DNA from 4 places in the Paenibacillus sp. Marseille-Q9583 genome. Region 2 is predicted to be linked to each of the others. Evidence: riboswitches for the same ligand, from Rfam matches in the RefSeq annotation. Region 2 holds a riboswitch; each other region holds the start of a gene.
What was found. Region 2 has a riboswitch for cyclic di-GMP ahead of ACWNM1_RS03605 (anti-repressor SinI family protein). Riboswitches for the same ligand answer to the same signal wherever they lie in the genome.

Region 1: another riboswitch for cyclic di-GMP. It lies ahead of ACWNM1_RS11215 (thiamine pyrophosphate-binding protein); the one in region 2 lies ahead of ACWNM1_RS03605 (anti-repressor SinI family protein).
Region 3: another riboswitch for cyclic di-GMP. It lies ahead of ACWNM1_RS18335 (choice-of-anchor A family protein); the one in region 2 lies ahead of ACWNM1_RS03605 (anti-repressor SinI family protein).
Region 4: another riboswitch for cyclic di-GMP. It lies ahead of ACWNM1_RS08130 (DUF6612 family protein); the one in region 2 lies ahead of ACWNM1_RS03605 (anti-repressor SinI family protein).

The regions. Positions count from the first base shown of each region.
Region 1 covers NZ_CDRJTB010000018.1:71,470-73,673, forward strand. The annotation lists gene ACWNM1_RS11210 (methyl-accepting chemotaxis protein) at 1-532, shown strand, start outside; cyclic di-GMP riboswitch class I at 723-817, shown strand; gene ACWNM1_RS11215 (thiamine pyrophosphate-binding protein) at 936-2,204, shown strand, end outside.
Region 2 covers NZ_CDRJTB010000004.1:87,668-89,871, forward strand. The annotation lists gene ACWNM1_RS03600 (2-oxoglutarate dehydrogenase E1 component) at 1-738, opposite strand, end outside; cyclic di-GMP riboswitch class I at 1,210-1,294, shown strand; gene ACWNM1_RS03605 (anti-repressor SinI family protein) at 1,322-1,477, shown strand; gene ACWNM1_RS03610 (helix-turn-helix domain-containing protein) at 1,685-2,014, opposite strand; gene ACWNM1_RS03615 (TasA family protein) at 2,174-2,204, opposite strand, start outside.
Region 3 covers NZ_CDRJTB010000041.1:171-2,374, forward strand. The annotation lists partial or broken gene ACWNM1_RS18335 (choice-of-anchor A family protein) at 1-760, opposite strand, end outside; cyclic di-GMP riboswitch class I at 872-962, opposite strand; gene ACWNM1_RS18340 (hypothetical protein) at 1,454-1,846, shown strand.
Region 4 covers NZ_CDRJTB010000011.1:121,331-123,534, reverse strand. The annotation lists gene ACWNM1_RS08130 (DUF6612 family protein) at 1-842, opposite strand, end outside; cyclic di-GMP riboswitch class I at 960-1,052, opposite strand; gene ACWNM1_RS08125 (RNA polymerase sigma factor) at 1,256-1,705, shown strand; gene ACWNM1_RS08120 (DUF4179 domain-containing protein) at 1,758-2,204, shown strand, end outside.

The DNA of each region.
Region 1 (2,204 bases), on a different contig from region 2:
AGAGATCGCTGAGCAGACCAACCTCTTATCGCTGAATGCCTCCATCGAAGCTGCACGTGCAGGAGAGCATGGTCGAGGTTTTGCTGTAGTCGCACAGGAGGTTCGTAAACTTGCCGAGGAATCAACAGCTTCAACGAAGGAAGTCTTTGGCTTAGTTCGGAGCATCGAAACTGATATCAAACAAGCGATTGACAATATCGCTATCAACGAAGAAGTCGTACAGGTACAGAATGAGATGATCACTCAATCTGCTCATATCTTTGCTCAAATTGTGCAAAGTGTGCAGTATATTACCGAGCAAATCTCTTCCTTCTCTGCTGAAAGTGATCTGATGTTAGAAAGTGCCTTGAAAATCTCAAGTGCAATAGAGAATATCTCTGCAATCACACAGCAAACCGCTGCCGGCACCGAGGAAGTATCCGCCGCTATGAATGAACAAATTAATGCCCTGCAGTCCGTCGCTGAAGAAACGGAGAAAATGACACAGGCTGTATTTAATCTACAGAAGACTATCCATATTTTCAAGTTTTAAGTCATTTGCAAATCATATAAACAAGTCCAAAAACTCCTTCTAAGTTTTGACTTAGGGGGAGTTTTTTTATATCTATTATTTCATAGGTTGGACAAGACTTTCGTCAAAATTCGAGTTAATTTGCGAAAATATATTGACAAAGGTTCTCTAGGAATATATTGTAAAGGAAAATTCTTCTTATAAATTTTAAAATTAATATTGGCAAAATCTTCGAAAGAGGATGACGCAAAACCATGGATCTACAGCCTCATTTATATCAGAGGCCATGACTGCCAGGTTGCAGAAAACCAAGACGACTGAACAATTGTTCAGTCTCTATGGCGATTTATGCCACCAACCTGTGCCCTAATTCAGAGCACAGGTTTTCTAATGTTTGATTTTAAAATAACAATCAACTTGTGAGGTGTATTTTTTGAAGACAGTCGCAGATTACATGTCGGAAGCACTACGGAACCTAGGTGTTACCCATTCCTTTGGTATTATCGGGAAATCCATTTGTCCTATTGTTCTTAAAATGGTAGATTACGGTATTGAATTTATTCCTGGGAGACATGAGTCCAGTTCCGGCTTCGAAGCAGCCGGGTATGCGCTTAAAACTGGAAAACTAGGTGTAGCTTTTGGTACTTCAGGTCCTGGTGGAACAAACCTATTAACTGCAGCAGCACATGCTAAGGCTAACAACCTACCTGTCCTATTTATTACTGGCCATCAATCTATTAAAGAGCTTGGAATTCCCCAATGTCAGGACTCTACCTCTTTTCTAGCTGATTTAGCTGATATGTTTAGACCTGCCACCTTATATAGCAAGCTTATTGAACGTGGAGATCACTTTAACACAATCTTTAATCATGCCATATCCATTGCCTTGAGCGGTAATCGTGGTCCAGTTCACCTTTGTATTCCCTTTGATGTACAAACGGAATTGCTAGAGGAATGTAATATTGTAATCCCTGAACGCGAATCACTGGTTAGCCATGCTAATATCGACCGAGTACTTGATGCTATAAATAACTCTAAGAATCCAATAATTATCGCGGGTAAAGGCGTTAACCGCTCTGGAGCACATAGTGAGCTAATTCAATTAGCGGAAACATTTAATATTCCTGTAGTTACATCTCCAGGTGGTAAAGGGGCTATAGCTTGGGATCATCCACTCTATCATGGTCCAATTGGAGTAGGCGGTTGTACCCATGGGGATGACTTGCTGAATCAAAGTGATCTATTTATCGTTCTTGGCTCACGTTTAAGTGATATGACTATTTGTAATCTTAAAAGGGAAAATCATCCTGCAACATTAATTCAGTTTGATAGCGATCCGACTTTTGTCGGAAAAATATTGTTCTCTAAAACGATTCCAGTGACTGGAGATCTACGCGACAATCTAGTTTACTATCTCAATAATATTGACACGAACAACATCACAAAACGCGAAGCACCGACAAATTCTGATTATACCGAAGAGCCTCCGATTTTACCAAACCTTTCACTTGCATCGGTCTTGAGTACGATGAGTGATTTGATTCCTTATAACAGCACAGTCTTTGTTGATGATGGTAGTCACGGTTTCCATGCTGCGAAATGGTACAAGGTTAAAAAACCGGGCAGTTTTGTTTTCGATGCTTACTTTGCTTGCATGGGTAATTCCATTGGGATGGCGATTGGTGCAAAGGTT
Region 2 (2,204 bases):
GCCCATCAGAATATGCTCTGCGCCGTCATGCGCAGCAGCGCGTACGATTTCATCCAGCATCGGTACGAGAGCGTCATTGCCTTCCAAACTGAAACGCTTCTGACCCACAAAGGTTTTGTGGAGGAAGGTTTCGAATTGCTCTACTTGGATCAGGCGGTTTAGCAGCTCTTTACGTTCTGCATTATTTAAAGGCGCTGGTGAGCTTGTGGATTCTGCCTGTCTGTTCAACCATTTCAGTTCTTGTTCTTCATGCACATGCCCGAATTCATAGGCGATTGTCTTGGTGTAAGCCTGACGCATACGCTGAACTGCATCCCATCCGGTATGCACATCATTCGGCGCATTCTCCCAAATGAGCGTGGCAGGTAGTGCGATCAGATCCTCACGAGTCAGCTCATAGGTCTCGAGTTCAAGATATTTAGCCATGGGATTGTGATCGCGCTCAAGCGGATCAATATCAGCGGCCATATGGCCATATATACGAATATTAGCGATTAGCTTGGAAGCTCTTACTGCCTTTCTAAGCCATTCGGTGTCTCCCGAAATGCGAGGCTGTGGAGCCGGTTCGCTATCCGGTGTTAGGGGTGGGGGACCCGAATTTGTAAAAAGCTCGCGATAATTATTCTCTACGGTGGAAGGATCTTTCACAAACTGTTCATATCTTTCTTGAATGTAGCCTAAATTGGGTCCGTAATACTTACTCCAAATGGATTCGTTATAGGGCTCTTTGGCTGCCATGAATACATCCTCCTTAACGGATGAACTCCATACGTGACATTTTGTGTCAACGCTTACTGGAGCTGTGATGATTGCGGTTTCATTTCTCATCTTATTGTGCTACTTTCCACACGTGTAATCAATTCATTCTTTCGTCCAATACGTTCGCAAAATGGTATGGGTTAGCTTGTTCTAATGAAAAGAACGCTGTTTCTTCTCATTACCCATTCCTAAGGCCCACTAAAATGATTCTAATATCCTTATTTTTAACTAATAGGGAAGGAAGTATTATTATATTGGCTTAATTAATTTTATGAATGGGACGAGTATCGTGTTAATAGGACAAGATATCGCACAAAAGCGCTTCTATTTTTTGTTTTTTAATGGAAAAACTAATCAGAAATCGACACACTTTTCCACTTTAGTATAGTATAATGTTATTGCAGTTAGCGATTTTCATATATTTCAAAGTAGATCCTTTCGCGTAAAGGGTCCAGTAAAAGGTAAACCTGCCGAAAGGCAGGGGCACAAAGTCGCGGGTCTAAGGTAGAAATACTATGACAGCCGGATTGCCTGGGGACGTAAAATCTTAGGAGGAGATTTTTTGGACAAGTCCAACCAGGGAAGCAACAGAGAACAGCAGGTCATTGATCTAGACGTTGAGTGGGTACATTTATTATTAGCAGCTAAGAAGGCTGGCATAAAGGCAGATGAAATTCGTCGATTCTTTCATGAGAAGACAGTGCAAGCCGTGCAGTAATACATTTAGTGCGTTATATTTTGAAAAGGGGCCCAGCGATAACTCGCTGGGCCCCTTTTCGGTATAAAGCAAAATGTAAGTTTCACAACGAATATGATCATTGATTCTGCTAGAATTCAAACGCCTCCGCAGTCCATGTTAGGAGGGTGAAGGCGCTTATGTTTAATAGTATGAGTAGAAGAGGATCTTATCAGGTCAGGTGGAATATTAATCCTTCTGATCAAGGCGCCATTTCTGGTAGTCCAGAAACTCCTTGAATTCGCGTTTGCTTATGCCTGAGGCCATAGCTTCCTGCACCAATCGGAACCATTCCGAATCTAAAGGTGACTCCTCAGCATCATTAGGTTCTCCATAGAGCAAAGCGTGGATGGATACCTGAAGCGCATCGGCGATCTTTTCGATAAACTGGATTGAAGGATTGGATTGGATGTTTCTCTCCACATTGCTAAGATACGACTTAGCAACATCCGCTCTGTCCGCAAGCTCAGATAGGGAGAATCCCTTTTCTAGGCGGAGATGCTGGATACGTTGGCCCATATTTTGTGGCACTATGCTGACGCCCCTCCGTAATTTTTGTTATTAGTATAGCAAATATCAATAAATTCGACAAAGTTTATTGTAAAAAGAAGAGCAGCATCTACTTATCCGCTTTCCGGAATAAGAATCTGCTGCTCTTCGAATGGAAGACTTATTAGATTATTTAGCGGATCCAGCAGTTTGCTTACCT
Region 3 (2,204 bases), on a different contig from region 2:
CTACATCAGCGTAGGGAGCAAGCACACTCCCCATTACATTTATTCCTGCCATATCAAGATATGTGGCTTGACTAAAGTTAAACAAAATTTTCTTGCTGTTCAATGCACCATTAGGTAGGAATGCGAAATTTTTCATTTTTACGCTTGAACCATCAATATTAATAATTGCAGTAGAGCCGGAAGGAACATTAATTGTGAATCCGTGATTAGTAGAGACGTTATCTCCTAAAACATTAAAAACATTGACCACAGGGTCTGTGCCTGTCAATGTAAGACCGCCATATTCATACTTTGTTGTTCCATTGGCTTGTATTGCTGCTAGTTCAGCTGATTTATCCTTCAAAAACTGGCCTACGGCCACAAAGTCAATCGGATTTCCCGAAGTTCTGGTTCCTCCGCTATTAATCGTTACATTACCTGCAAAACTTCCCCCGTGCACGATATTCCCGTAAACAGAGCCATTGTTGAAAGTAAGATTCCCTCCAACAACAAGTGTGTCAGTGAAGGAGATCTCAGCAGCACTTAGCCTATCACCAACGCTGTAGTTGGTTAAAGTAACATTACCTCCAGCAGCAAACCTTCCCTCCGTATCCGAAAAGGTTGTAACATCCCCTAGGATAAACACATTGTAGTTTCCTGCAATCCCGAGTGTAGTAGAACTAGCATTAACAGTCCCGGCTCCCAAAGAGGAAAGCCCACTACCTACCGTCAATATCCCCGCTAATACTAGTGCAAGCAGCGGTTTTATTCTTCTTTTCAAAAAGCACACCTCCTAAATCTATGATTTATATTTAATCAGAATAATTACCAGAAACTCTAAAGGACCTAACAACAAAAAAAGACCGCCAAAAAAGAAGTGGAATTCCCTTCTCATGGCAGTCGGACGGTCATAGCGCATTTAAGACACTTTAGACTCCTGGACTTTGCGTCCCACCCTTTCAGGCGGTTTGCTATTATCATGATAATATATGTATTGACTTGCAGATTAGAACTAGCATTTTAAGCATCCTATTAAATAATCGTCTATGACTTTTAATACTTTTGAACTAATAATAGTTTAGCGCTCCATCCCCACAATTGTCAATCAATTCCTTTTGATATTCATACGCGTAAGCAAGCACAAAAAAAGCGCCTAAAGGCGCTTCACACAAAGGTTTTCCTTCAATTTTAAAGTAACTTTATCCAACCTAATATCGATATCCATAATGGAATACTTAGAATCAAACCAAATACCATTCCACGGCGGAGACTTCCTTCTTCTTTCATCCTAATTCTCCCTTTATATAAGTCTGAAGCATTATTTTTTATTATTACAATTTTAATATATTTTATTCTTTCTAATTTAGTTGTGAATTCAATCACATTGGACTAGCTGTTTAGAAATACCATTGATTATTTTTGGAATATCGGGGTAGAATACGAATATACGTTCCCATTAGAGGTGATGAGATTTATGCATAGAGCTGAAAGCAGGGACAACATGCTGGTGAAATCTTATTTATTGCTTCCGATGATTTTATCAGCTTTCGAACGGGATTCCGCCATTCTATCTGCACATTTACGAACACCCACCCCCTATTTGGAGGTTCTTGAAACAGCCGCAGCAGTTGCTACAACAGATCTAAGAGATGTTCGTTCAGAGATGAGAAAAAGGGGAATCAAGGTTTATGAGCAGAACAGACTTAACACGGGGATAGAGGCCAAATTTATATGTCGTGGATACCATGAACGAATGCTGCTGTTAAACGACATTGTCGCTGCCCAAGCTGCCATTCATATGCGCAGATATCTCGGTCTGGATATTTCATCTTTTAAGAGCTATGAAGAGCAGTATCAGATTAAGTGAAGTAGCGAAGAAGCTGCCCCCCTCCCCCATTTAATTAGCGAACAAAAAAATAGGCCTTACCATGGGAGTTGGCAAGACCCGAGAGATTTATACCACAAAACACTGGGGGGTGTTTGGTGTCTTCAATATATACCTTGAACCTGAAAATAAGATGATGGTCACATGAAAATTACATTAAAAACTTCAATTCGTCGCTTAGGCTAGATCTGGATGCTCCCACAAGCTTAATCTACCTTTAGCCGGGATAGGAAAACTCAGCGGAAGAACATCCTCAAGCTTTCAAGCAAAACGTCCTTCACTATAGTCACCAAAATCATATTCATACCCCTTTATCCATTCCCTTAGGTCCACCTCCGGT
Region 4 (2,204 bases), on a different contig from region 2:
AGTTCGGCGGGCTTAACAATGGTTGTACCTTTGTTATTCTTGGAATACTTAGCTTCGATTTTCGTGTTGTATGTATCCTTTTCTCCATCACTTATCAGCACATAACTCAGATCGACTGTCAGCTTTTCCGTCTGCCAGGTCTTAGTATTGACGAATAATTTCCACGTTACGCTTTTGGGTTGAACTGTCTCACCATCCCAGAGGTTCTCCTGGTCATAGAGTTTGATTATTCCCTTAGCTGCTGTCGGATCGGTTACCGTGAACTGCAGGACGGTCTGAGCACCGGCAGTGCTGACTTTCATAGATTTTTTATAATTCTTTACCGAATCAAGCATGGAAACAGGATCGTATTGACCTTTGGAGTAAAAAGAATCCCACTCCATCTTCTCCAGTCCAATCCAATACTGCGCATCAGGATCGATTGGCTCACCGTCATCGTCGTAACCTTCATCTTCAGATTCATCGATCAGTTCACTTCCGTCTACAAGATAGTAAAACTCCTTGTCATTGGCATATAGACTGTACGATGTTTCTAAAAGACTACTATCAACGGTGCCAGCTGCAGCAAAATTCGGCAGTCGATTAATATCCAGCTTCAGTGTGTTAGTGTTGCTGATACGTACCCCACCGCTCTGAATATCCTGTTTTTTGATCACATCTAAGTGAAAATTCTTTATTGCTTTAGAGGCTGCCGTTACTTTGCTAATCATTTGATCCGCGGTTACTGCTGTTGTGGTAGCTGCAGACACGACTTCAGGATTAGACATCCATCCGATCGTTCCGGACAGCAATAAAGCACCTACTGCCAAACTAGTGCCTATTGTTTTGAAAAAACTGTTCATGTACTTCCCCTTTCGGCCCCTTGCGATAATGTAACGCCGTATAGGTCGAAATAATAAAAGAGCTCAAAATTGATTACATATTCTTAGAGCTATCCTTTATGCTTCATAAGACATCCCTATGGCGGCCTGGCGATCATTTCCTTCTGTAGAAAAGGCTTTAGACCCATGGCTTTGTGTCATCATCTTTCGATGATTTTACCTTTAACGCGGACATTCAATTAGTTTTAATTAGCTTACGGACGCCTGTCCCACCGCTAATTTTACCATGGTTATAATTACCTGTAAACGACTTATCTTCCATTCAAATTCGCTATGATACTCAGAAGAAATACTATAATCAAAATGAAAAATGAACGATTACATACGCTTATAAGTCTTATTAATGAGAACAGCAAGACAGGGGGTGCAGCAAAATGAGTGAACAAGAAATTTTCGAGCTCTATAAAGAACAGGTATATTATTTTTGTTACTACTTAATGAAAAATCAGGCAGATGCGGAGGATATTTGCCAAGAGGTATTTGTAAAAGTTATCTTAGCGGATAAGTCTAGGGTAAGAAACTTGAAATCTTGGATTTTAAGAATTGCTTCGAATGAGTGCAACAGTGTGATTAAGAGGCGTAAAACGGGGTGGATGAAAGAAGTACGTAATTATTTACTATCCAGGTCTGAGGAATCAAACCCTGTAGAAAAACGTTTGGATCGACAGGAAACTAAAAAAGAATTACAAGGGTTATACAGTCAGCTTCCCGACAAAATCAGAATGGTAGTAGTCCTTCGTTTTATCAACGAATTGACTGTACCCGAGATCTCTAAAGTTATGAGCATACCCGAAGGAACTGTAAAATCCAGACTGAATAAGTGACTTAAAATACTAAATAGTATGGGTGGAACCCAACTAAAGGAGCTGAGTAGTAATGAGTCTGTATATTGAAAAAGATAAACATATTCCCCGACCGGATTATGATTTGATGTGGACTGCCATAGAACAAGAAGCCTATAAACGTCAAAGAAATCTGAATGCGTCCCAGAATACTCCTAGGTCTAATAAAAAGGTTGTTCCAATCAGCATCGTCTTCTCTTGCCTCTTTCTTGTGGCCATTCCTGTATTCGCTAGTATGACGATTAATTGGGATAAAATTGGTGGTCGGAGTGTGAACAATGCATTAAATAACGGCATCGGTCAACAGTATAATCTTCAAGCTTCCAGTTCAGGAGTAACAATGAATTTGAACGGTGTTGTAACTGACGGAGAAAAAATGAAAATGCTGTTATCACTTGATACTAAATCTGATCTATCCCAATATACTGGATTTGCTACAGAGGAAAACATCATGACTAGTGAATCAGGTGCCAAGGCAAAG